2 regions of the Streptomyces sp. NPDC031111 genome follow, and region 2 is predicted to be linked to the other one. Evidence: riboswitches for the same ligand, from Rfam matches in the RefSeq annotation. Region 2 holds a riboswitch; the other holds the start of a gene.
What was found. A riboswitch is a leader RNA that binds a small molecule or an ion and turns the genes downstream of it on or off. The one in region 2 is predicted to bind glycine.
Positions count from the first base shown of each region.

Region 1: it holds a riboswitch for glycine, as region 2 does, so the genes downstream of both, gcvP (aminomethyl-transferring glycine dehydrogenase) here and gcvT (glycine cleavage system aminomethyltransferase GcvT) in region 2, are expected to answer to the same signal.

Region 1 covers NZ_JBVIGS010000014.1:8,206-19,877, reverse strand. The annotation lists gene ACZ470_RS26450 (hypothetical protein) at 1-492, shown strand, start outside; gene ACZ470_RS26445 (DUF5999 family protein) at 809-1,009, shown strand; gene ACZ470_RS26440 (LacI family DNA-binding transcriptional regulator) at 1,253-2,287, shown strand; gene ACZ470_RS26435 (TOBE domain-containing protein) at 2,335-2,730, shown strand; gene modA (molybdate ABC transporter substrate-binding protein) at 2,897-3,712, shown strand; gene ACZ470_RS26425 (ABC transporter permease) at 3,709-4,536, shown strand; gene ACZ470_RS26420 (ABC transporter ATP-binding protein) at 4,541-5,638, shown strand; gene gcvP (aminomethyl-transferring glycine dehydrogenase) at 5,853-8,738, opposite strand; glycine riboswitch at 8,914-9,009, opposite strand; gene ACZ470_RS26410 (PRC-barrel domain-containing protein) at 9,123-9,497, shown strand; gene ACZ470_RS26405 (DNA polymerase IV) at 9,507-10,913, opposite strand; gene ACZ470_RS26400 (MerR family transcriptional regulator) at 10,969-11,652, opposite strand.
Region 2 covers NZ_JBVIGS010000007.1:41,296-52,967, reverse strand. The annotation lists gene ACZ470_RS16325 (lonely Cys domain-containing protein) at 1-790, shown strand, start outside; gene ACZ470_RS16320 (L-serine ammonia-lyase) at 888-2,255, opposite strand; gene glyA (serine hydroxymethyltransferase) at 2,419-3,675, opposite strand; gene gcvH (glycine cleavage system protein GcvH) at 3,690-4,067, opposite strand; gene gcvT (glycine cleavage system aminomethyltransferase GcvT) at 4,182-5,300, opposite strand; glycine riboswitch at 5,340-5,456, opposite strand; glycine riboswitch at 5,457-5,557, opposite strand; gene ACZ470_RS16300 (AAA family ATPase) at 5,779-6,447, shown strand; gene ACZ470_RS16295 (enhanced serine sensitivity protein SseB) at 6,501-7,280, shown strand; gene ACZ470_RS16290 (enhanced serine sensitivity protein SseB C-terminal domain-containing protein) at 7,548-8,300, shown strand; gene ACZ470_RS16285 (ABC transporter substrate-binding protein) at 8,691-10,361, shown strand; gene ACZ470_RS16280 (ABC transporter permease) at 10,467-11,471, shown strand; gene ACZ470_RS16275 (ABC transporter permease) at 11,473-11,672, shown strand, end outside.

The DNA.
Region 1 (11,672 bases), on a different contig from region 2:
CCCTCCCTGCTCGCCGCCCAGGGCCCCGCCTCACCCGAGCTGCCCCTTCCCGTGCACGTGCTGGACCGGGTCACCGCGGACGGCACGACCGCCACGCGGCTCGCCGGCTGGCGGTTCCTGATCCGCACCGGTGACCGTGCGGTGGCCGCCGCGGACACGGTGCTCACCGCGGACGGCTGGACCTTCTCCCGCTTCTTCGAGGGGCCCTACATCGCGTCCACCGAGCTCGCGCTGCGCCAGGCCGAGACCATGACACAGCCGTACCAGCCCCGGCTGCTCTCGGTGCCCGGCCTCTACATGCTCACGCTCTGGCTGCACGGCGACCCCGAGGCGGACGGCGCCACCGGCCACCCGGCCGCCACCGATCTGCTCGTCCCGCTCGCCCCGGCACCGCCCGGCATCGCGGCCCACCGTCCGCACCGGGTCACCGAACTGCTGCCGGTACTGACGCACCGGGTGACCCCGAACCGTCTGCTCGGCTCGCCCGCCTGAGAGTTCGCCCCGTACCCCGCCGCCCGGAACGTCCGGCGCGGCGGGGTACGCCGCTGTGCACGGGGGGACTAGCCCCATCCGGCCAGGGCGAACCACCCGAAGTGACAGTGCAGTTGAGATGAACCGTCCGCGCGGGTGACGCGTCATCAACCTGTGAGGAGCGGTGCCGCGAAATCCCTGCGGATCCTCGTCCATGGGGCAACACTGGTTTCCGACCGACTTATCACAACGGGGGACGGTCATGAACGAAGCTTCACGCCGCGGAATTGACACCACAGCCGACTCACAGGTCACCACAGAGCGAGAGATCCCACCCATGTGCCAGCACCAGCCACCGTGTCCCTCAGCCGACTCCGCCGACCGGGAATCCGCCCGTCTCGTGGCGCACCACCCGGAGCAGGGCTGGAGCCTGCTGTGCAACGGTGTCGTGTTCTTCGAGGACACCGGTGAACTCCTGCCCGACGGCAGGATCATCGCCCCGCAGCGCCCCCGGGGTGCCAGCCTGACCACGGCCTGACCACCGTCCGAGGACGACCGGGGGTACGGGGCCCCGGGGAACACGAGGGGCCGGACGCAGGACCTTCTGCGCACCGGCCCCGACGCGTGTCCGGAGTGGATCACTCAGCGTAGTCCGGCCCATGGAACCGGTGACCGGGCGGCCCGGGCGGCAAGAGTTCGCCCCGTTACGCCTTCCCACGGGCGCCCGGTTTCCGGAAGACTCCTGGAAGTTTCGCGGGTTTCCGTCACGGAGGTGGGGCAAGTGGCAGCACGAGAGGCCGATGCCGAGGGCAGAGTCACGATCACGGAGATCGCCCGGCAGGCAGGCGTCTCCGTGCCGACCGTCTCCCGCGTGGTCAACGGCCGCTCCGACGTCTCCCCGCAGACCCGGGCCCGGGTCGAGGACCTGCTGCGCCGTCACGGCTACCGCAAGCGCCCCACCGTCTCCCCCTCGCGTGCGGCCCTGCTGGACCTGGTCTTCAACGACCTCGACAGCCCCTGGGCGGTGGAGATCATCCGCGGTGTCGAGGAGGTCGCCCACGGGGCCGGGGTGGGCACGGTCGTCTCGGCGATCCACGGGCGCTCCGGTGACGCCCGGGAGTGGATGCGCAATCTGCGGGCGCGGGCGTCCGACGGCGTCATCCTCGTGACCTCGGCGCTGGAGTCCACACTGCACGAGGAGTTGCGGATCCTCGGCGTGCCGCTGGTGGTCGTGGACCCGGCGGGCTCCCCCGCCCTGGACGTGCCGACCATCGGCGCCGCCAACTGGTCGGGCGGCATGGCCGCGACCGAACATCTGCTGGCCCTGGGGCACCGCAGGATCGGGCTGATCGCCGGCCCGGCGCGCCTGCTCTGCTCGCGCGCGCGGCTCGACGGCTACCGTGCGGCGCTCGAGGGCGCCGGCATCGCCCTCGACACGTCGCTGGTCGTCCCGGGCGACTTCCTCCCCGAGTCCGGCTTCGCCGCCTGCAACACCCTGCTGGATCTGCCGGAGCCGCCGACCGCGCTGTTCGCGGCGAGCGACCAGATGGCGCTGGGGGCGATCGAGGCGCTGCGCAGCCGAGGGCTCAGGGTTCCGGAGGACATGAGCGTGGTGGGCTTCGACGACCTGCCGGAAGTCCGCTGGTCGGCACCGCCGCTGACCACTGTCCGCCAGCCCCTCGCCGACATGGGCAAGCTCGCCGTCCGCACGGTGCTCCGTCTGGCCCGCGACGAACAGCCGGACTCCCCCCGCGTCGAGCTGGGCACGGAGCTGGTCGTCCGGGCGAGCACCGCGGCTCCCGCCGGGCGGGGCTGAAGGGACCGGAGGGTGCCGGACCTCCGGCACCACTTATCGTGACCGGCATGCAGTCCTACACGATCGGCCAGGCAGCGAGGCTGCTGGGAGTGAGTCCGGACACCGCCCGCCGCTGGGCGGACGCGGGGCGCATCACCACCCACCGCGACGACGGCGGGCGGCGGCTCGTCGACGGACGGGACCTGGCCGCGTTCTCCGTCGAACTCGCCCGGTCCGGTGCCGTCGAGGAGGACGCGCCGTACACCTCCGCCCGCAACGCCTTCCCGGGCATCGTCACCGCGATCAAGCTCGGCGACGTGGCGGCCCAGGTCGAGATCCAGGCGGGCCCGCACCGGCTGGTCTCGCTGCTCACCCGGGAGGCCGTCGAGGAACTGGGGCTGGAGGTGGGCATGGAGGCCACCGCCCGCGTGAAGTCGACAAACGTCCATATCGACCGCACCTGACCGGTAGCGGCATCCTGTGGGAACGCACATGCGTGCCTCTTCACGACTTTCCCTCGCTCATGCGATGAGACAGGGGGTGATTCCCTGGCAGATGCGTCAGTATGATCGGCGTATGGGGGAGGGCTTCGCGGGCTCTTCCACCGGCTGACAGAGGGAGTGCCCCGAGATGCCCCGTTCCCCGCACCGGACCCGCCGGAGCCGTCGGATCGCCGGCGCCGGGGTGACCGCCGCCGTTCTGGCACTGAGTGCCTGTTCCTCGTCCGGCTCGGAGTCGGCCTCGTCCTCCGGGTCCGGTGGGCAGGGGGTCAGCGGCACGGTCACCGTCTTCGCGGCCGCCTCGCTGAAGGAGAGCTTCACGACGCTGGGCGAGCGGTTCGAGAAGGAGCACCCGGGGAGCGAGGTCACGTTCAACTTCGGCGGCAGCGACAGCCTGGCCGCCGGCATCACCAACGGCGCCCCCGCCGATGTCTTCGCGGCGGCCAGCACGACCACGATGAAGCTCGTCACGGACGAAGGGCTCACGGCGGGCGGTCCCAGCACCTTCGTCCGCAACCGGCTGGAGATCGCCACCGCACCGGGCAATCCCCACGGGATCGACGCCCTGGAGGACCTGACCGCGTCCGGTCTGAAGGTCGTGCTGTGCGACAGGACGGTGCCCTGCGGAGCCGCCGCGCGGACCGCGCTGGAGGCCGGCGGCGTGGACCTCACGCCGGCCTCGTACGAGCAGGACGTCAAGAGCGCCCTGACCAAGGTCCAACTGAAGGAGGCCGACGCCGCCGTCGTGTACCGCACGGATGTGAAGGCGGCCGGTGACAAGGTGGAGGGCGTGGAATTCCCGGAGTCCGCCGAGGCCGTCAACGACTATCCGATCGCCCCGCTGAAGAACGCCCCCAATCCCTCGGCGGCGAGGGCGTTCGTGGCACTGGTGAAGTCGGCCGAGGGCCGGCGGGTCCTGGGTGAGTCGGGATTCCTGACGCCATGACCACCGGCCAGGAAGCTCCCGGGAAGGCGCGCCCCCGCGCCCCCGGCCGTGGTGTCCCGCTCGCCCTCCTCGCGCCCGCCCTCCTGGCACTGGCGTTCCTCCTGGTCCCCCTGCTCGCCCTGCTCCTCCGCGCCCCCTGGCGCAGCCTGCCCGAGCAGCTGACCAGCCCCGAGGTATGGGAGGCGCTGCGCCTGTCGCTGTTCTGCGCCACGACGGCGACCGCGCTGAGCCTGGTCGTCGGCGTTCCGCTGGCCTGGCTGCTGGCCCGTACGGAGTTCCCGGGCCGCGGCCTGGTCCGCGCCCTGGTGACGCTGCCCATGGTCCTGCCGCCGGTGGTGGGCGGTGTCGCCCTGCTGCTCGCCCTGGGCCGCAACGGTGTCGTCGGCCAGTGGCTGAACGCCTGGTTCGGCATCACGCTGCCGTTCACCACCACGGGCGTCGTCCTCGCCGAGACGTTCGTGGCGATGCCGTTCCTCGTCATCAGCGTCGAGGGCACGCTGCGGGCGGCGGACCCCCGCTACGAGGAGGCGGCCACCACGCTGGGCGCCTCCCGCTTCACCGCCTTCCGCCGGGTCACCCTGCCACTGATCGCGCCGGGCGTCGCGGCCGGTGCCGTACTGGCCTGGGCACGGGCCCTCGGGGAGTTCGGCGCGACGATCACCTTCGCCGGCAACTTCCCCGGCCGTACGCAGACCATGCCGCTCGCGGTCTACCTCGCCCTCCAGAACGACCCGGCCGCGGCGATCGCCCTCAGCCTGGTCCTGCTGGCGGTGTCCATCGCCGTACTGGCCGGGCTGCGGGACCGCTGGATGAGGACGGTCTGACACCATGCCGAGGAAGCTCGACCACCTGTCCGATCCGGCCGGCACCGTGCCCGGCGACGCCGCCGCAGGGCTGGACGCCCACCTCGTCGTGGACCGCGGCTCGTTCCGCCTGGACATCGCGCTGACCGCGGCGCCCGGTGAGGTCGTCGCCCTGCTGGGCCCGAACGGCGCCGGCAAGACCACCGCGCTGCGCGCCCTCGCGGGCCTCGCCCCGCTCACCGCCGGCCGTCTGCGGCTGGACGGGGCGGACCTGCGCCGCACACCGCCCGAGTCACGCCCGGTCGGTGTGGTCTTCCAGGACTACCTGCTCTTCCCCCACCTCACCGCCCTCGACAACGTGGCGTTCGGGCCCCGTTGCCGGGGCGCCGGCAAGGCGGAGGCACGCGCCCGGGCCGCCGAGTGGCTGGACCGCATGGGTCTCGCCGAGCACGCCGGTGCCAAGCCCCGGCGGCTGTCCGGCGGCCAGGCACAGCGCGTCGCCGTCGCCCGTGCCTTGGCCACCCGCCCCCGGCTGCTGCTCCTGGACGAGCCCCTCGCGGCCCTGGACGCCCGCACCCGGCTGGAGGTGCGGGCGCAGCTCCGCCGTCATCTGGCCGCTTTCGAGGCCGTCGCCGTCCTGGTCACGCACGACCCGCTGGACGCCATGGTGCTCGCCGACCGGCTGGTCGTCGTGGAGCGGGGACGGATCGTGCAGGAGGGCACGCCCTCCGACATCGCCCGTCACCCGCGCACCGAGTACATCGCCCAGCTCGTCGGCCTGAACCTGTACCGGGGCCGGGGGGAGGGCCACACGGTGCGGCTCGACGCGGGGCCCTCCGTCAGCACCACGGAGGATCTCTCCGGTCCCGCCTTCGTGGCGTTCCCGCCCGGCGCGGTGGTCCTGTACCGCGACCGGCCCACCGGCTCCAGCGCCCGCAACCTCTGGCGCTGCGAGGTCGCCGGGCTGGAGACCCACGGGGACCAGATCCGCGCGGAGCTCACCGGCGAACTCTCCCTGGCCGCCGACCTCACGACGGTCGCGGCCGCCGAACTCGACCTGCACCCGGGCGCACCGGTCTGGGCCGCGGTCAAGGCGACCCAGACCCACGCGTACCCGGCGTAGGCCTGTTGCGAAGAACCCGCCTGCCCGACGACACCTCGCACGCCCTCTCGCCCCGAGCACGTACCTGCCGCCGGCGGGGCCCTTCGGGCGGACGAGGGACGTGCGCGACAGCCGGGCACGGCGCGGCAGGCCCACGCCGCCGCGTCGCCCGGCCTGAAGGCGCCCGGCATGCCGAAGGGCCCCGCTCCGGTCGAGCGGGGCCCTTCGCCGTGCGTCAGTCCTCGTACGCGTCCAGCGGCGGGCAGGAGCAGACCAGGTTGCGGTCGCCGAAGGCCTGGTCGATGCGGCGCACCGGCGGCCAGTACTTGTCGGCGGCGCTCACCCCGGCCGGGAAGACGGCCTCCTCGCGGTCGTAGGCGTGCTCCCACTCCCCGCCGAGCGCGGCGGCGGTGTGCGGGGCGTTGCGCAGCGGGTTGTCGTCCGCGGGCCACTCGCCCGAGCCGACCTTCTCGATCTCCGCGCGGATCGCGATCATCGCCTCGCAGAACCGGTCCAGCTCGGTGAGGTCCTCGGACTCGGTGGGCTCGATCATCAGCGTGCCGGCCACCGGGAACGACATCGTCGGCGCGTGGAAGCCGTAGTCGATCAGCCGCTTGGCCACGTCGTCCACGCTGACGCCGGTGGCCTTGGTCAGCGGGCGCAGGTCGATGATGCACTCGTGCGCGACCAGCCCGCCGGGGCCGGTGTAGAGCACCGGGTAGTGCGGCTCGAGGCGCTTGGCGATGTAGTTGGCGCTGAGCACGGCCACCTGTGTGGCCCGCTTGAGCCCCTCGCCGCCCATGAGCCGGACGTACGCCCAGGAGATGGGCAGGATGCCCGCCGAGCCCCACGGCGCCGCCGAGATGGGTCCCACGCCGGTCTCCGGGCCGGCCTCCGGCTGGAGCGGGTGGTTCGGCAGGTACGGGGCGAGGTGCGCCCGTACGCCGACCGGGCCGACGCCGGGACCGCCGCCACCGTGCGGGATGCAGAAGGTCTTGTGCAGGTTCAGGTGCGAGACGTCGCCGCCGAAGTGGCCCGGCTTGGCCAGGCCCACCAGGGCGTTGAGGTTCGCGCCGTCGACGTACACCTGGCCGCCGGCCTCGTGCACCTCGGCGCAGATGTCGGCGACGTGCTCCTCGAACACGCCGTGCGTCGAGGGGTACGTGATCATCAGGACGGCGAGCTCGTCGCGGTACTGCCCGATCTTCGCCCGCAGGTCAGCGACGTCGATCTCGCCGTCGTCGGACGTCTTGACGACGACGACCTTCATCCCGGCCATCACGGCGCTGGCCGCGTTGGTGCCGTGCGCGGAGGACGGGATGAGGCAGACGGTGCGCTGCTCGTCGCCGTTGGCGCGGTGGTAGCCGCGTACGGCGAGCAGACCGGCCAGCTCGCCCTGGGAGCCGGCGTTGGGCTGGAGGGACACCTTGTCGTAGCCGGTGACCTCGGCGAGACGTTCCTCCAGCTCGTGGATGAGCGTGAGGTAGCCCCGCGCCTGCTCGGCGGGCACGAAGGGGTGCAGCTGCCCGAACTCGGGCCAGGTGACCGGCTCCATCTCGGTGGTCGCGTTGAGCTTCATGGTGCAGGAGCCCAGCGGGATCATGCCGCGGTCCAGCGCGTAGTCGCGGTCGGCGAGACGGCGCAGGTAGCGGAGCATCGCGGTCTCGGAGCGGTGCTGCTGGAAGACGGGGTGCGTCAGATACTCATCATTACGAAGCAGGGCGTCCGGCAGCGTGTCCCGCGCTGCCGCGTCCAGGGCCTCGACGTCGCCCTCGACGCCGAAGGCGCCCCACACGGCGGTCAGCCGCTCCCGGGTGGTGGTCTCGTCACAGGCGATCGAGACGTGGTCGGCGTCGACGAGGCGCAGGTTGACGCCGTTGTCGCGGGCGGCGGCGACGACCTCCGCGGCGCGTCCCGGGACCCGCACGGTCAGCGTGTCGAAGTAGGAGCCGTGCACGATCTCGGCTCCGCCGGACCGCAATCCCTCGGCGAGGACGGTGGCGTACCGGTGGGTGCGCCGGGCGATGAGCCGCAGCCCCTCCGGGCCGTGGTACACCGCGTACATTCCGGCCATGACGGCGAGCAGCACCTGGGCGGTGCAGATGTTGCTGGTGGCCTTCTCGCGGCGGATGTGCTGCTCACGGGTCTGGAGCGCCAGGCGGTAGGCCTTGTGTCCGTCGGCGTCGACGGAGACGCCGACGAGCCGCCCGGGCAGGCTGCGCGCCATCTTCTCCTGCACGGCCATGTAGCCGGCGTGCGGGCCGCCGAAGCCCATCGGCACACCGAAGCGCTGCGTGGTGCCGACCGCGATGTCCGCGCCCAGCTCGCCCGGCGACTTCAGCAGCGTGAGGGCGAGCAGGTCCGCGGCGACGGTGACGAGCGCGCCGCGCTCGTGCGCCTGGTCGATCACCGGCTTGATGTCGCGTACGGCACCGGAGGCGCCCGGGTACTGGATCAGCACGCCGTTGATCTCGCGCCCGTCGAGCTCGGCGGGGATGCCGTCGCTCAGGTCGGCGACGACGACCTCCACGCCGGTCGGCTCGGCGCGGGTCTCGATGACCGCTACGGTCTGCGGCAGCGCGTCCGCGTCGACGAGGAACAGGCCCTTCTTGTTCTTGCCCATGCGCCGGGACAGCGCCATCGCCTCGGCGGCGGCGGTGCCCTCGTCGAGCAGGGAGGCGCCCGAGGTCGGCAGGCCGGTGAGCTCGGCGACCACGGTCTGGAAGTTCAGCAGCGCCTCGAGCCGGCCCTGGGAGATCTCCGGCTGGTAGGGCGTGTACGCCGTGTACCAGGCGGGGTTCTCCATCACGTTGCGCAGGATGACGGGCGGGGTGAAGGTCCCGTAGTAGCCGAGCCCGATCATCGAGCCGAGCACCTCGTTGCGGTCGGCCAGGGACCGCAGCTCGGCCAGCACCTCGGCCTCGCTCCGCGCGCCGGGCAGGTCCAGCGCGTCGGCGTTCTTGATGACATCCGGCACGGCGGCGGCCGTCAGCTCGTCCAGCGAGCCGTACCCGACCTGGGCGAGCATCTTGGCCCGGGCCTCGTGGTCGGGGCCGATGTGGCGCTGCTCGAAGGGGATTCCCTGTTCGAGCTCGGAGAGCGGAGTGCGAGGGGCGGTCATTGAGGAGGCCTCCTGGTCCGACGACCTTCGAGGGGCACCACGGCACGGGTGCCCGGACGGCCTCCCCCTCTGTCATCTCAACCTGAGAGCTTCACCGGATCGCCCGAAGGGGGTCCGGCTTTCACCGTCGGTGAGAGCGGAAGCCGTCGACACCCGCTCTGCTTTCCAGAGTGACCTCGTCCGTGCGGTACGTGTGCCTGAGAGATTCCGGGGAGGATTTGCTCCTTCGGCGCCTCCGATGGTGTCCGGAGGGCTCTCCCGCACGGGGTCAGCAGCCGTTGTCAGCGTACCAGCGAGCACAATGCCAGGGCCTTCGAGTGGCCGCTCCGCCGATTGTGCCGTTTTGTAGTGCTTACGGATGAGTTTGCGACCAGTGGAGGGCCCGTGCAGACCGACATCGATCCGCGCCACCTGATCGGCCGCAAGGCGTTCGACCGCAATGGAACCCGGATCGGCACGATCGACGAGATCTACCTCGACGACGCCACCGGCATACCGGAGTGGGCGGCGATACGCACCGGACTGTTCAGCAGGGACGCGTTCGTCCCCTTGGAGCCGAGCGAACTCGTCGACGGCGCCCTGCACGTCCCCTTCGAACGGGCCCTCATCAAGGATGCCCCCGACTTCGGCGTGGGCCGCCATCTCTCCCCCGAGCAGGAGCTCCAGCTCTACCACCACTACGGTCTGGACATCGCCGCGCCTCCGCCGCTGCCGGACCGCGACTTCGGCAAACTCGCGGGCAACGACAAGCCTGTCTGATCCCCCCGCTCACCGGCTCTCCGACCGCGCCCCTTCACCGGCCTCCGCGCCCTCACCGCCCTCACCGTCCTGGGGCCCGGGGGGCATGGGCACCAGCGGCAGCGGATCCGCAGGCTCCAGGGCCGGGTCGTCCACGCGGAAGGTCTTCACCCGGCCCGGCTCCGAGTCGGGCGTCTCGAAGCGCACCGTGACCCGGCCCAGCCCGCTGCCCTGCACCCATCCGTGACCGTACGCGGCGTGCCGTACGTCGTGGCCCGCCGGCCAGCGCCGCTCGGCGGGGGTCTCCCGGTCCGGCGTGGGCGCGGGAGCGGCCTCCTCGGGCGGGGAGTCGGCCGCGCCCACCCCCGCCGCCTGGGCGAACAGGTCCTCCTGGGTGTAGTCGGCCAGCCCGCTGACCCCGACGCCGAGCAACCGCACCCCGCCCGTGGTGTCGACCGAGTCCAGCAGCCGCGCCGCCGCCTCCCGTACCACCGCGGGATCGTCCGTGGGGCCCCGCAGCGTCTCGGACCGGGTGAGGGTCGAGAAGTCGTACCGCCGCACCTTCAGCACGATGGTGCGCCCCGACAGCCCCGCCGCCCGCAGCCTGCGCACACACCGGTCGGCGAGCCGCTGCACCTCCGTCCCGACCCGCCCCCGGTCGTGGATGTCCACGTCGTACGTGTCCTCGACCGACACCGACTTCGTCTCCCGCTCGGCCACCACGGGCCGCTCGTCGCGGGCCAGCGCCATGGCGAACAGCGCGTGCCCGTGCGCCTTGCCCAGCAGCCGTACGAGCTCGTCCTCCCCCGCCTCCGCGAGCTCCCCCACGGTGTGGATCCCCACTCGCCGCAGATGGTCGCCGGTCGCCGGTCCCACACCCGGCAGGGTGCGCACCGGCAGGGGGGCCAGCAGAGCTCGCTCCGTGCCCGGTTCGATCAGCACCAGTCCGTCCGGCTTCGCCTGCTCGGAGCCGATCTTCGCCAGCATCTTCGAGGCGGCCAGCCCCACCGACCCCGTGAGTCCCGTGACCGCTCGTATGTCCCCGCGCAGCTTCACCCCGGCCAGCCGCGCCGACCGCTCGTCCCAGGCCGCGCCACCGGCCTCCAGGTCCACGAACGCCTCGTCCAGGCTGAGCGGCTCCACCAGGGGCGACAGGGCCCGCAGCAACCCCATCACCTGCTCGCTGATGGACCGGTAGAGGGCGAAGCGCGGGACCAGGTACGCGGCGTTCGGCGCGAGCCGCCGGGCCTGCGCCATCGGCATCGCCGAGTGGACGCCGAAGACCCGGGCCTCGTACGAGGCGGTCGCGACCACACCGCGCGGCCCGAGCCCGCCCACGACGACCGCCTTCCCGCGCAGGCTCGGCTTGGACGCCTGCTCCACCGAGGCGAAGAAGGCATCCATGTCGAGATGCAGGATCGTGGGCGCGGATCTCACATGTCCGATGCTGCCCCATACCACTGACAATGCGGGCGTCGGAACGCCCGGCGGCTCAGACCGCCTTGTTCCGCCGTCGTGCCAGCTCGTCCATCGGATTGTGGCCGATCAGGGTCTCGCCGGTGTCGATGCGCTCTCCGTGCAGCTGCGACAGCGCGCTCTCGACGTCCCGCCACACCACGCCGACCGCGATGCCGAAGACTCCCTGGCCGCCCTGGAGCAGGGCGTGGACCTCGTCGGGCGAGGTGCACTCGTAGACCGTGGCCCCGTCGCTCATCAGCGTCATGCGTTCCAGGTCGCTGAAGCCGCGCTCGCGCAGATGCTGTACGGCGGTGCGGATGTTCTGGAGGGAGACGCCCGTGTCGAGGAACCGCTTGACGATCTTCAGCACGACGACGTCGCGGAAGCTGTACAGCCGCTGGGTGCCCGATCCGTGGGCCGGTCGCACGCTCGGCTCGACCAGCCCGGTACGGGCCCAGTAGTCGAGCTGCCGGTAGGTGATACCGGCGGCGGCGCAGGCCGTGGGCCCCCGGTAGCCGATCTGCTCGGACGCCATGGACGTCGCCCCTCCGCTGCTCGGCACAGCCGTCGGTCGCTGCGGAGCCTGGTCGATCGCGCCGCCCTGCGCGGGATACCCGCCGCTCGAACGGAGCCGGGAGCTCTGGGGAGGGTACGGCCCACTCGCCCCGAAACCGTGTCCGGGGGCACCCCCCACCGAACCGTCGCCGCTGCTTCTCACGCCGACCTCCGTCCTTGACC
Region 2 (11,672 bases):
AAAGCTCCGGTTCCAGGCGGCGGGCAACGCCGACCCCGGCCTGCTCACCTGGGGCGGGCTCCGGCACGTCGTCGGCCAGTACGCCGCCGGGCAGGGCTGGGACCGGTCGCTGACCGCCGGGTCCCTGGCCCACCTGTTGCGCGCCGCACGCGCCGGCCACCTGCGGCCCTCCGACGCCGCGGGCCCCACCGCCCCCGCCGCGCCGCCGGCCTCCACCGCCGACGACACCCCGCTTCAGCCGCCGCCCCCTGAGGAGGTCCGGCGCCGGTGGATCGCCGGCCAGGTGAGCACGGAGGACCTGCCCGGCGACCCGCCGGGATTCACCGGCGGCGAGATCGTCACCCTGGCCGAACTGAGGGACGCCGACATCGACATCACCCCCGGGATGGACGTCGAGGCGCAGCTCGGCGGAGGCGTGCGGGGGAGCGGGCTGGCGCGGCTCGACCAGGTGCGGCTGCTGCTGGCCCGCCCCGGCCCATGGCCGGACGCCCTCGACGCCGTCGCGGCCGCGGTGTCGCGCCGGATCTGGCGCTCGGCCTTCGACGACTTCCGGAGCACGACCGCGCACCCGGACGCGGCCCGGACATGGGACACGGCCCTCGGACTGCTCCTGCCGGGCGAACCGGACTCAGCACTCGCGGACTGGCGGTACACCGACGAGGCGTTCCGCGCCGCGGTGCGCCGGCTCGCCGTCCTCCTCGCGGGGCGATCGCCGGACCCCCGAACGGTCGAGAGCCTCGCCGCACGCCTCCGCGAGAGTCTCGGCCTGGCGACCGCGGGTGTCCCCTAGGGCCGCTCCTCCACCTTGCGACTGGACGCAGCAGACCCCGCGCACCTGGGCTGCAAGGCGCCGGCGGTTTCCTCCGACCTGATCCGCCGGACGGGCCCTAGCACTCGATGATGTTGACCGCCAGCCCGCCCCGGGCCGTCTCCTTGTACTTGACCGACATGTCCGCGCCGGTGTCCTTCATCGTCTTGATGACCTTGTCCAGGGACACCTTGTGCGAGCCGTCGCCGCGCATCGCCATCCGGGCCGCCGTGACCGCCTTCACCGCGGCCATGCCGTTGCGCTCGATGCACGGGATCTGCACCAGGCCGCCGACCGGGTCGCAGGTCAGGCCGAGGTTGTGCTCCATGCCGATCTCGGCCGCGTTCTCCACCTGCTCCGGGGAGCCGCCCAGCACCTCCGCGAGCGCGCCCGCGGCCATGGAGCAGGCGGAGCCGACCTCGCCCTGGCAGCCGACCTCGGCGCCGGAGATGGAGGCGTTCTCCTTGAAGAGCATGCCGATCGCCCCGGCCGCGAGCAGGAAGCGGACCACGCCCTCCTCGTCGGCGCCGGGCACGAAGTTGACGTAGTAGTGCAGGACGGCCGGGATGATGCCCGCCGCTCCGTTCGTCGGCGCCGTGACGACCCGGCCGCCGGCCGCGTTCTCCTCGTTCACGGCCATCGCGTACAGGGTGATCCACTCCATGGCGAGGGCCTGCGGATCGCCCTCGGAGCGCAGCTTGCGCGCGGTGTTCGCGGCCCGCCGCCGCACCTTGAGACCGCCCGGCAGAATGCCCTCGCGGGACATGCCGCGGTCGACGCACGCCCGCATCACCCGCCAGATCTCCAGCAGGCCCTCGCGGATCTCCTCCTCGCTCCGCCAGGCGCGCTCGTTCTCCAGCATCAGGGCGGAGATGGACAGGCCGGTCTCCCTCGTCAGGCGGAGCAGCTCGTCGCCCGTGCGGAAGGGGTACTTCAGGACCGTGTCGTCGAGCTTGATGCGGTCCGCGCCCACCGCGTCCTCGTCGACGACGAATCCGCCGCCGACCGAGTAGTACGTCTTCGACAGCAGCTCCGCGCCGGACGCGTCGTACGCCCACAGCGTCATGCCGTTGGCGTGGTAGGGGAGCGCCTTGCGGCGGTGCAGCACCATGTCGTCGTCGAAGGAGAACGCGATCTCGTGCTCGCCCAGGAGGCGGATCCGCCCGCCGTCCTTGATCTTCTCCACCCGCTCGTCGGCCGACTCCACGTCCACCGTCCGGGGCGAGTCGCCCTCCAGGCCCAGCAGCACCGCCTTGGGCGTGCCGTGGCCGTGCCCGGTGGCGCCGAGGGAGCCGTACAGCTCCGCCCGGACCGAGGCGACCGAGTCCAGCAGGTCCTCGTTGCGCAGCCGCCGGGCGAACATCCGGGCCGCCCGCATCGGGCCGACCGTGTGCGAGCTGGACGGGCCGATGCCGATCGAGAACAGATCGAAGACCGAGATGGCCACGGGAGGACTCCTAAGGGTTCGGCGGACGACGCTGTCCACCGGGGAACAGGGTGGTTCGGAGAAGAGGGATCGTTTTTGCGGTGAATGGTGCGGGGCACCGCGCTCACCGGACCAGTGTGCGCGATGCCCCGGACATCCGTACGAAGGAAAGCGTACGAAACTACTACAGACCCGGGTACAGCGGGTGCTTCTCGGCAAGGGCCGTGACTCGCGCCCGGAGCGCCTCCACGTCGAAGGAAGGCTTCAGCGCCTCGGCGATCACGTCCGCGACCTCGGTGAAGTCCTCGGCGGTGAAGCCCCGGGTGGCCAGGGCGGGCGTACCGATCCGCAGGCCCGAGGTGACCATCGGCGGGCGCGGGTCGTTCGGGATCGCGTTGCGGTTGACGGTGATGCCGACCTCGTGGAGGCGGTCCTCCGCCTGCTGGCCGTCCAGCTCGGAATTGCGCAGGTCCACCAGGACCAGGTGCACGTCCGTGCCGCCGGACAGCACGTCCACGCCGACGGCCTTGACGTCGTCCTTGACCAGGCGCTCGGCCAGGATGCGGGCACCCTCCAGGGTGCGGCGCTGGCGCTCCTTGAACTCCTCGGAGGCGCACACCTTGAAGGCGACGGCCTTGGCGGCGATCACATGCTCCAGCGGCCCGCCCTGCTGGCCGGGGAACACCGCGGAGTTGATCTTCTTGGCCAGCTCGGCCGTGGAGAGGATCACACCGCCGCGCGGGCCGCCCAGCGTCTTGTGCGTGGTCGTCGTCACCACGTGGGCGTGCGGGACCGGGTTCGGGTGCAGCCCCGCGGCCACCAGACCGGCGAAGTGCGCCATGTCGACCATGAGGTACGCGCCGACCTCGTCCGCGATCCGGCGGAACGCGGCGAAGTCCAGCTGACGCGGGTACGCCGACCAGCCGGCCACGATCAGCTTCGGCTTGTTCTCCTTGGCCAGCCGCTCGACCTCGGCCATGTCGACCTGGCCGTCGTCGCCGACGTGGTACGCGACCACGTTGTAGAGCTTGCCGGAGAAGTTGATCTTCATGCCGTGGGTCAGGTGCCCGCCGTGCGCGAGGTTCAGACCCATGATCGTGTCGCCGGGCTTGAGCAGCGCGAACATCGCGGCCGCGTTGGCCTGCGCGCCCGAGTGCGGCTGCACGTTGGCGTGCTCGGCGCCGAAGAGCTCCTTGACCCGGTCGATGGCGATCTGCTCGATCACGTCGACGTGCTCGCAGCCGCCGTAGTAGCGGCGGCCGGGGTAGCCCTCGGCGTACTTGTTGGTGAGGACCGAGCCCTGCGCCTCCATGACCGCGACCGGGGCGAAGTTCTCCGAGGCGATCATCTCGAGGGTGGACTGCTGCCGGTGCAGCTCGGCGTCGACCGCGGCGGCCACCGCCGGGTCGAGCTCGTGCAGGGGCGTGTTCAGAAGCGACATGCGGCTACGGCTCCTCAGCCCGCGATGTGGGCGTCGTACTCGGCGGCGGTCAGCAGGTCGGCCGGCTCGTCGGTGACGCGCACCTTGAACAGCCAGCCGCCCTCGAAGGGGGCCGAGTTCACCAGCGACGGGTCGTTCACGACGTCCTCGTTCACCTCGGTGATCTCACCGGTGACGGGGGAGTAGAGGTCGCTGACCGACTTGGTGGACTCCAGCTCGCCGCAGGTCTCGCCCGCGGTCACGCCGGCACCGACCTCGGGGAGCTGGACGAAGACCACGTCGCCGAGCGCGTTGGCCGCGTGCTCCGTGATGCCGACCGTCGACACGCCGTCCTCGGCGGCCGACAGCCACTCGTGCTCCTTGCTGTAACGCAGCTGCTGGGGGTTGCTCATGGCCTGAATTCTCCTGTACGCGGGGGACTGCTGATGACTGGGGGAACTGCGTGCGCCACCGGTGAGCGGGCGCGCCGTGCTCACCTCACGCGCGGAAGCCGTCCGAAGACGGTGTCACTTCTGCCGCTTGTAGAACGGCAGCGCCACGACCTCGTACGGCTCGTGGCTGCCCCGGATGTCCACACCGACACCCTTCGTGCCCGGCGCCGCGTGCGCGGCGTCGACGTACGCCATCGCGATCGGCTTGCCCAGCGTCGGGGAGGGGGCGCCGGAGGTCACCTCGCCGATCACCTCGCCGCCGGCCACGACCGCGTACCCGGCGCGCGGGACCCGGCGGCCCTCGGCGACCAGGCCGACCAGGACGCGCGGGGGCTCGGAGGCGGCGCGCTCGGCGGCCTCGGCGAGCGCCGTACGGCCCACGAAGTCGCCCTCCTTCTCGAACTTCACCACCCGGCCGAGACCGGCGTCGAAGGGCGTGAGGGAGGTGCTCAGCTCGTTCCCGTACAGCGGCATGCCCGCCTCCAGGCGCAGCGTGTCCCGGCAGGACAGCCCGCAGGGGACCAGTCCGGCGCCCTCGCCCGCCTTGGTGAGCGCCTGCCACAGCTCCACCGCGTGCTCGGGCTTCACGAACAGTTCGAAGCCGTCCTCGCCGGTGTAGCCGGTACGGGCGATCAGCGCGGGGACACCGGCGACGGTGCCGGGCAGACCGGCGTAGTACTTCAGGCCGTCCAGGTCGGCGTCGGTGAGCGACGCGAGGATCCCCGGGGACTCGGGGCCCTGCACGGCCAGCAGCGCGTACGCGTCGCGGTCGTCGCGGACCTCGGCGTCGAAACCGGCCGCGCGCTCGACGAGCGCGTCGAGCACCGTCTGCGCGTTGGAGGCGTTGGCGACCACCATGTACTCGGTGTCGTCCAGCCGGTAGACGATCAGGTCGTCCAGGATGCCGCCGTCCTCGCGGCAGATCATGGTGTAGCGGGCGCGGCCGGGCTTGACGCCCCCGATGTTGCCGACCAGGGCGTGGTCGAGGAGCGCGGCGGCCTCCGGCCCGGTGACGGTGATCTCACCCATGTGCGAGAGGTCGAAGAGACCGGCCCTCGTCCGCACGGCGTTGTGCTCGTCGCGCTCGGAGCCGTAGCGCAGGGGCATGTCCCAGCCGGCGAAGTCGGTCATCGTGGCGCCGAGCGAACGATGCAGGGCATCGAGCGCGGTCCGACGGGGTTCGGTACTGCTCATCGGTCGGTCTCCCAAAGGCATGACGGCGGCGAGGACGTTTCCTCCCCATCTGTCATCGGAACCTGAGAGGTTCGCCATGACCGGCACACGGTCCTGGCTTGCACCTTGGGTGGAGCCACCGGAGCACTGTCACGGCGGCCCGCTTTTCAGATGTGCCTCGCCCGCGCGGTAACGGGGCCTGAGAGATTCAAGGGAGGGACTTGCTCCTTCGGCGCCCCGGCGACAAACGGTGCCGGGGACTCTCCCGCGCGGATTCAAACGGCCGGTATGCAGTTGGCGCGCACATCATTGCACGCATTGTCGGGGCGCGGCAGGGGGACCCTTCTCTGGGGGTGCACGGCGTGTGCGGGCACGGTCACAGGATGCTGTGACAGGCCTGTTTCAGGAAAGGGACGGAAAAGAGAGACCCGGGCATTACCTTCTCTTTACACTCGGTGGGGATCGGTACCCGTACCTGGCCCCAGGGGAGGACGATCAGGTGAACAGGACCACGGCGTGCGCCACCACCACGGGGGTCGCGCTGCCCCAGCAGCCGGCGGCTGAGATCCGTCAGGTCGGCGGCGCGCTGCCTGCGCCCGTCGTCCGCGATCTGCGCGAGCGGGGCGGTCGCAGCCCGCGCGCCCTGCTCTTCGGGCCCCGCGACCTCGTCGTGGTCACCGGACTCCCCGGCAGCGGCAAGTCCACCCTGATGCGGCGCGCGGTGCGCGGCACCCGCGTCGACTCCCAGGACACCCGGGACCGCTGGGACGACCTCATGCCGCGCTTCCTGCCGTACTCGGTGTACCGGCCGCTGGTCCGCCTCGCCCACTACGCCGGCCTGCGCCGCGTCCTGCGCTCCGGCGGCCCGGTCGTGGTGCACGACTGCGGTACGCAGGCCTGGGTGCGCCGCTGGCTGGCCCGCGAGGCCCGCCGCCGGGACGCGAACCTGCATCTGCTGCTGCTGGACGTCACCCCGCAACAGGCCCTGGCCGGCCAGCGCGAACGGGGGCGCGGGGTCTCCCGGTACGCGTTCCTGCGCCACCGCGTGGCGAACGAGCGGCTGCTGCGCGACGTGGAGCGGGGTACCCTGCCGGCGGGCTGCGGATCGGCGGTCCTCGTCGACCGGGACGCGGCGGACGCCCTGCGCCGGATCGGCTTCACGGGCTGACCGGATAGCCTTTCCAGCCACAGCAGTGGTTCCAGGCAGCAGGCGGTAGGCAGATGGACTTCCCGGCGGACTTCCCGGCGCAGACGCACCCCCATCCGCACGGTGGGTGGCCCGGCAACGAACTGGAGGAGGTGCTCTCCGCATCCCTCGGCGTCCCCTCGGCGGGCGGCAGGATCGTGGAGGTGCTGGGCCGCAGCTTCGTCTGGGTCCCGCTGCCGAACGGCGGCGGCCCGCACAGCGGCCCCCTGGACCTGCCCACCATGGAGCTCGACGGCCAGGCATACGTCCCCGTCTTCAGCTCCGAGGAGCAGTTCCGCCAGGTCGTCGGCTCCCACATGTCGTACACCGTCGCGCCCGCCGTGGAGTTCGCGCGCGGTCTGCCGCCGCAGGCCGGGATCGCGGTGAACCCCGGCGGCGTGGTCGGCATCCCGCTGCCACCGCCGGCCGTGGCCGAGCTGTGCCGGGCCGGACGCACCCCGCTGGACGGCGCGGCGGCCGGCGGCCGTGTACGGCTGTTCGAACCCGACTGGCAGGACGACCCGGTGGACTTCCTCGCCGCGGCCACGGCGGAGTTCGACTCCATCGGCGTGGTGACCACCGCCCGCCGCTGCCTGGCCGCGATCGAGACCGCCGACCCGGTCCTCTTCATCGGCGTGGAACTCTCCCGCTGGGAGGGCGACGCCCGCGCCCTCCCCCTGGACGCCCTGGGCCGAGCCCTGGGCCGAACCCCCGCCCCCTGGCCGGTCAACCTCATCGTCCTGGACATAGCCCAGGACCCAGTGGCCGACTGGCTCCGCACAAAGGTCCGCCCCTTCTACGAACGCCCGCACTAACCCCCCAAAGGGGCGCGGCTCTGTATCGACATGCGGCTCCGCAACCCCCTAGGGGCGCGGGGAACTGCGCGACAAGCCACAACGCACCCGCACCCGCCGGACGACGCGCAGCCCCGAACTCTTCTGCGAGCCTGCCGCGCGGCAGCCCGGCAGCCCGGCAGCCCGCCGCCCCGTGTCGGCTTAAGCTAGGTTCATTCGCTGGCGAGGTTGTACGGAGGGGCGATACAAGTGAGCGCTGGCACCGCGGCGGCCGGTCAGGTCGAGCACATGCTGCGCCAGGTGACGCCCGGGCGTTACGACGCCTACGAGGCGTTGCTGCGCGCGCTCGCGACTCCCTCGTCCGGCCAGGTCTGGATGCTGCTCTGGCACGGCCAGGCCGGCTCCCCGGACGCCCAGTACGGGAACATGGAGGTCGAGGGCTACGGCTACGCCCCCTGCGTCACCTCCGCCCAGGAGCTCTCCGCCAGCGGCTGGAACCGGTCGTACGAGGTGGTCGACGGCCTCGAAGTGGCCCGCGCGCTCTACCCCGACCACTACGGGCTCTGGCTGAACCCGCACGCCCCCGGCGGCGGCGTCGGCATCCCCTGGCTGGACCTGCGCCGGATCGCCGGCGGCCTGGACCGCCGGCCCGCGGGACCGCTCCGGCTGTCCGAACCGGCCATCGAGATCCCCCAGTTCTACGCCCTCCTCGCGCAGAACGCCCACCGCACCCCCGCCGTCCGCGCGCTCCGCCGCGCCTGGGTGCAGCCGGCCCTTGGCGCCCCCTACCTCGCCATCGGCCTGGACGTGTACGACACGTCCCCGCAGGCCGTGGACGCCGTACGGGCGATGATGCAGCAGTCCCTCGGCGCGGTCCCGGACGGGCTGCCCGTGTCGACCGTCGCGATGTCCGACGAGCACGACCCGGTCGCGATGTGGCTGCGGGCCAACGGACGCCCGTTCTACGACCGCGAGGCGCACGGCGCCGCTCCGCCGCCCGCCGCCCCGGCCTACGGCTACCCGCCGGCCCACCGGGGCTGACGGAGCCGGCCCGCCACTGCTGACGCTGCGTCACTGTCCACGAAGTGGACAGGCGCGCCGGGATGCGTCGGCACCCCCGCCACCGGTCGCTGATTTCACGTCAGATTTTCGGCCATGCGCGCTCAGCGATCACCCGTTGACCGCCTGTCACCTGCGGTTTCACCCGTTCTTCACGCCACCTGAGGCCACCTGGAAAGCGGTTGGGGAGGAGGTCCGTGTGTCCGGGGGATTAAATCCTCACGGAGGGACGCCTGAACCGCCCCATATGTCAACTGTTCAGATCTCAGGTAGGTATCACCGCTATCCGGACTGTTCCTGACCGCCTGTGAACGTCTGTAGTGTTCGGCCGGTCAAGGTGCATCCACATAGCGGACCCGGAGTGGCCCCAATATGCGCATATTCAAGTCCCGAGCCGCTCGGGCGATCACGGCCGCTGTGGCGGTCGGTCTGATCGCCACGGGCTGCTCCAGCGAGCGGGACGACAACAGCAAGGGCAGCGGCGACAAGGACACGTTCGTCTTCGCCGGTGCCGGTGACCCCGGTTCTCTCGACCCTGCCCTCGCGAGCGACGGTGAAACCTTCCGCGTGACGCGTCAGGCGTTCGAGGCCCTGCTCGAGCACGAGTCCGGCGGCACCAAGCTGGTTGGTGGCCTCGCCGAGACCTGGTCGAGCAACGACGCCGGCACCGTCTGGACCTTCAACCTCCGCAAGAACGTGAAGTTCCACGACGGTGAGGCGTTCAACGCCGCGGCCGTCTGCGCCAACTACGACCACTGGTTCAACTGGACGGGCACCTACCAGTCCAGCGCGGTCTCCTACTACTGGCAGACCATCATGGGCGGCTTCGCGAAGAACGAGGACAAGGAGACGCCCGAGGCGAACTACAAGTCCTGCACCGCGAAGGACGAGAACACCGCCGTCATCGAGGTCAAGGAGCCCTCCGCCAACCTCCCCGGCGGCTTCTCCCTCCAGGCCCTGGCGATCCACTCGCCGAAGGCCATCAAGGAGTACGAGAAGCAGGAGGCGACCGCCAAGGGCGACGCCATCACGTACCCCAAGTACAGCCAGGAGGCCGGCACGGTCGCCGGTACCGGCCCGTACAAGATCACGAAGTGGAACAAGGGCAACAAGGAAGTCACCCTTGAGCGCTTCGACGACTACTGGGGCGACAAGGCCAAGATCAAGAACCTGGTCTTCCGCACCATCGACACCGAGGAGGGCCGCCGTCAGGCGCTCCAGGCCGGTGACATCGATGGCTACGACCTCGTGGCCCCGGCCGACGTCAAGACCCTCGAGGACCAGGGCTACGTCGTCCCGACCCGTGGCGTCTTCAACCTCTTCTACCTGGGCATGAGCCAGGAGGCCAACAAGGCCCTGAAGAAGAAGGACGTCCGCCAGGCGATCGCGCAGGCGATCGACAAGGAGAACCTGGTCAAGACCCAGCTGCCCGAGGGCGGCAAGGTCGCCGACCAGTTCATGCCGGACACCATCGCGGGCTACTCCAAGAACGTCAAGAAGTACCCGTACGACACCGCCGCGGCGAAGAACCTCCTCAAGAAGGCCGGTGAGGAGAAGCTCAAGGTCGAGTTCTGCTACCCGACCGAGGTCACCCGCCCGTACATGCCTGCCCCGCAGGACCTGTTCGAGCTGATGAAGGCCGACCTCGAGAAGGCCGGCATCACCGTCACGCCGAAGGCCATGAAGTGGGCCCCGGACTACATCGACGCCACCGAGGCGGGCTCCTGCGACCTGCACATGCTCGGCTGGACCGGTGACTTCAACGACGGCTTCAACTTCATCGGCACCTGGTTCGCCGGGTACGACAAGCAGTGGGGCTTCAAGGACAAGAAGGTCTTCGACGCCGTGAACGCCGGCTCGAAGCTGGGCAAGGCCGAGGAGCGCACGGCCGCCTACGAGAAGGCCAACGAGGCGATCATGGAGTACCTGCCGGGTGTCCCGGTCTCGTCCTCCCCGCCGGCCATCGCCTTCGCCAAGAACGTGAACCCGCCGAACGTCTCCCCGCTGACGCAGGAAGTCTTCGCCGAGACCTCGTTCAAGTAAGCGAGCGGCAGGAAACCAAGAACGGGGGGTCCGCCCGGTCGTCGCAACTCGGCGGCCGGGCGGGTCCATTCATGTAAGAAACCACGCAAGAAAGGGGCATGCGGGGTGCTGCGTCTCGTCGTACGAAGACTGCTCCAGCTCATACCCACGCTGCTCGGCCTGTCGGTACTGCTCTTCCTGTGGCTCGACCGGCTGCCCGGCGGACCCGCCTCAGCGATCCTGGGGGAGAAGGCCACCGAGGCCGAAGTGGCGCGCATCAACCGTGCGCTCGGGCTGGACCAGCCCGTCTACGTCCAGTACTGGCGCTTCCTCAAGCGCATCGTCGAGCTCGACCTGGGCACCTCCACCCAGACCGGACAGCCGGTGTGGGACGAGTTCGTCCTGCGCTTCCCCGCAACCGTGGAGCTGTCCCTCCTCGCGATCCTCATCGCCGTGGCCGTCGGCGTTCCGCTCGGCTACTTCGCCGCCCGCAACCGCGGCGGCTGGCTCGACGTCACCGCCGTCTCCGGCTCGCTCGTCGGCATCTGCATCCCGGTCTTCTTCCTCGCCCTGATCCTCAAGGGCATCTTCGCCGTCAACCTCGGGATCTTCCCCAGCTACGGCCGCCAGGACACCGGCATCAACGCCACGGACGTCACCGGCTTCGCCGTGCTGGACGGCATACTCACCGGGGAGTTCGACGCCTCCTGGGACGCGATCATGCACCTGATCCTGCCGTCGATCGCCCTGGCCTCCATCCCGCTCGCGGTCATCGTGCGCATGACCCGCGCGAGCGTCCTCGAGGTGCAGGACGAGGACTACGTCCGCACCGCCGAGTCCAAGGGGCTCAAGCGGAGCGTCGTCCGCAACCGGCACGTGATGCGCAACGCGATGCTCCCCGTGGTGACCGCGGTCGGTCTGCTCACGGGCTCCCTGCTCTCCGGCGCCGTCCTCACCGAGTCCGTGTTCGCCTTCGGCGGCATCGGCTCCTTCATCCGGACCGCGATCGACGCCCGCGACTACCCCGTGCTCGTCGGGTTCATCATGTTCATCGCGCTGGTGTACGTCCTGATCAACTTGCTGGTGGACCTGGCGTACAGCCTCATCGACCCGAGAGTGCGGGTGCACTGACATGAGTGTCGCCACCAAGACCGACAAGATCCAGCGCCTCGCGGAACTCGCCGCGACCAAGGAGACCAGCACCGGCGCCAGCCTGTGGCGGGAGGCCTTCCGCCGCCTGAAGCGCAGCAAGATGGCGATCATCGGCGCGGTCATCATCGCCCTGTTCGTCCTCCTCGCGATCGTCGGGCCCTACCTCGCGCCGTACGCGCC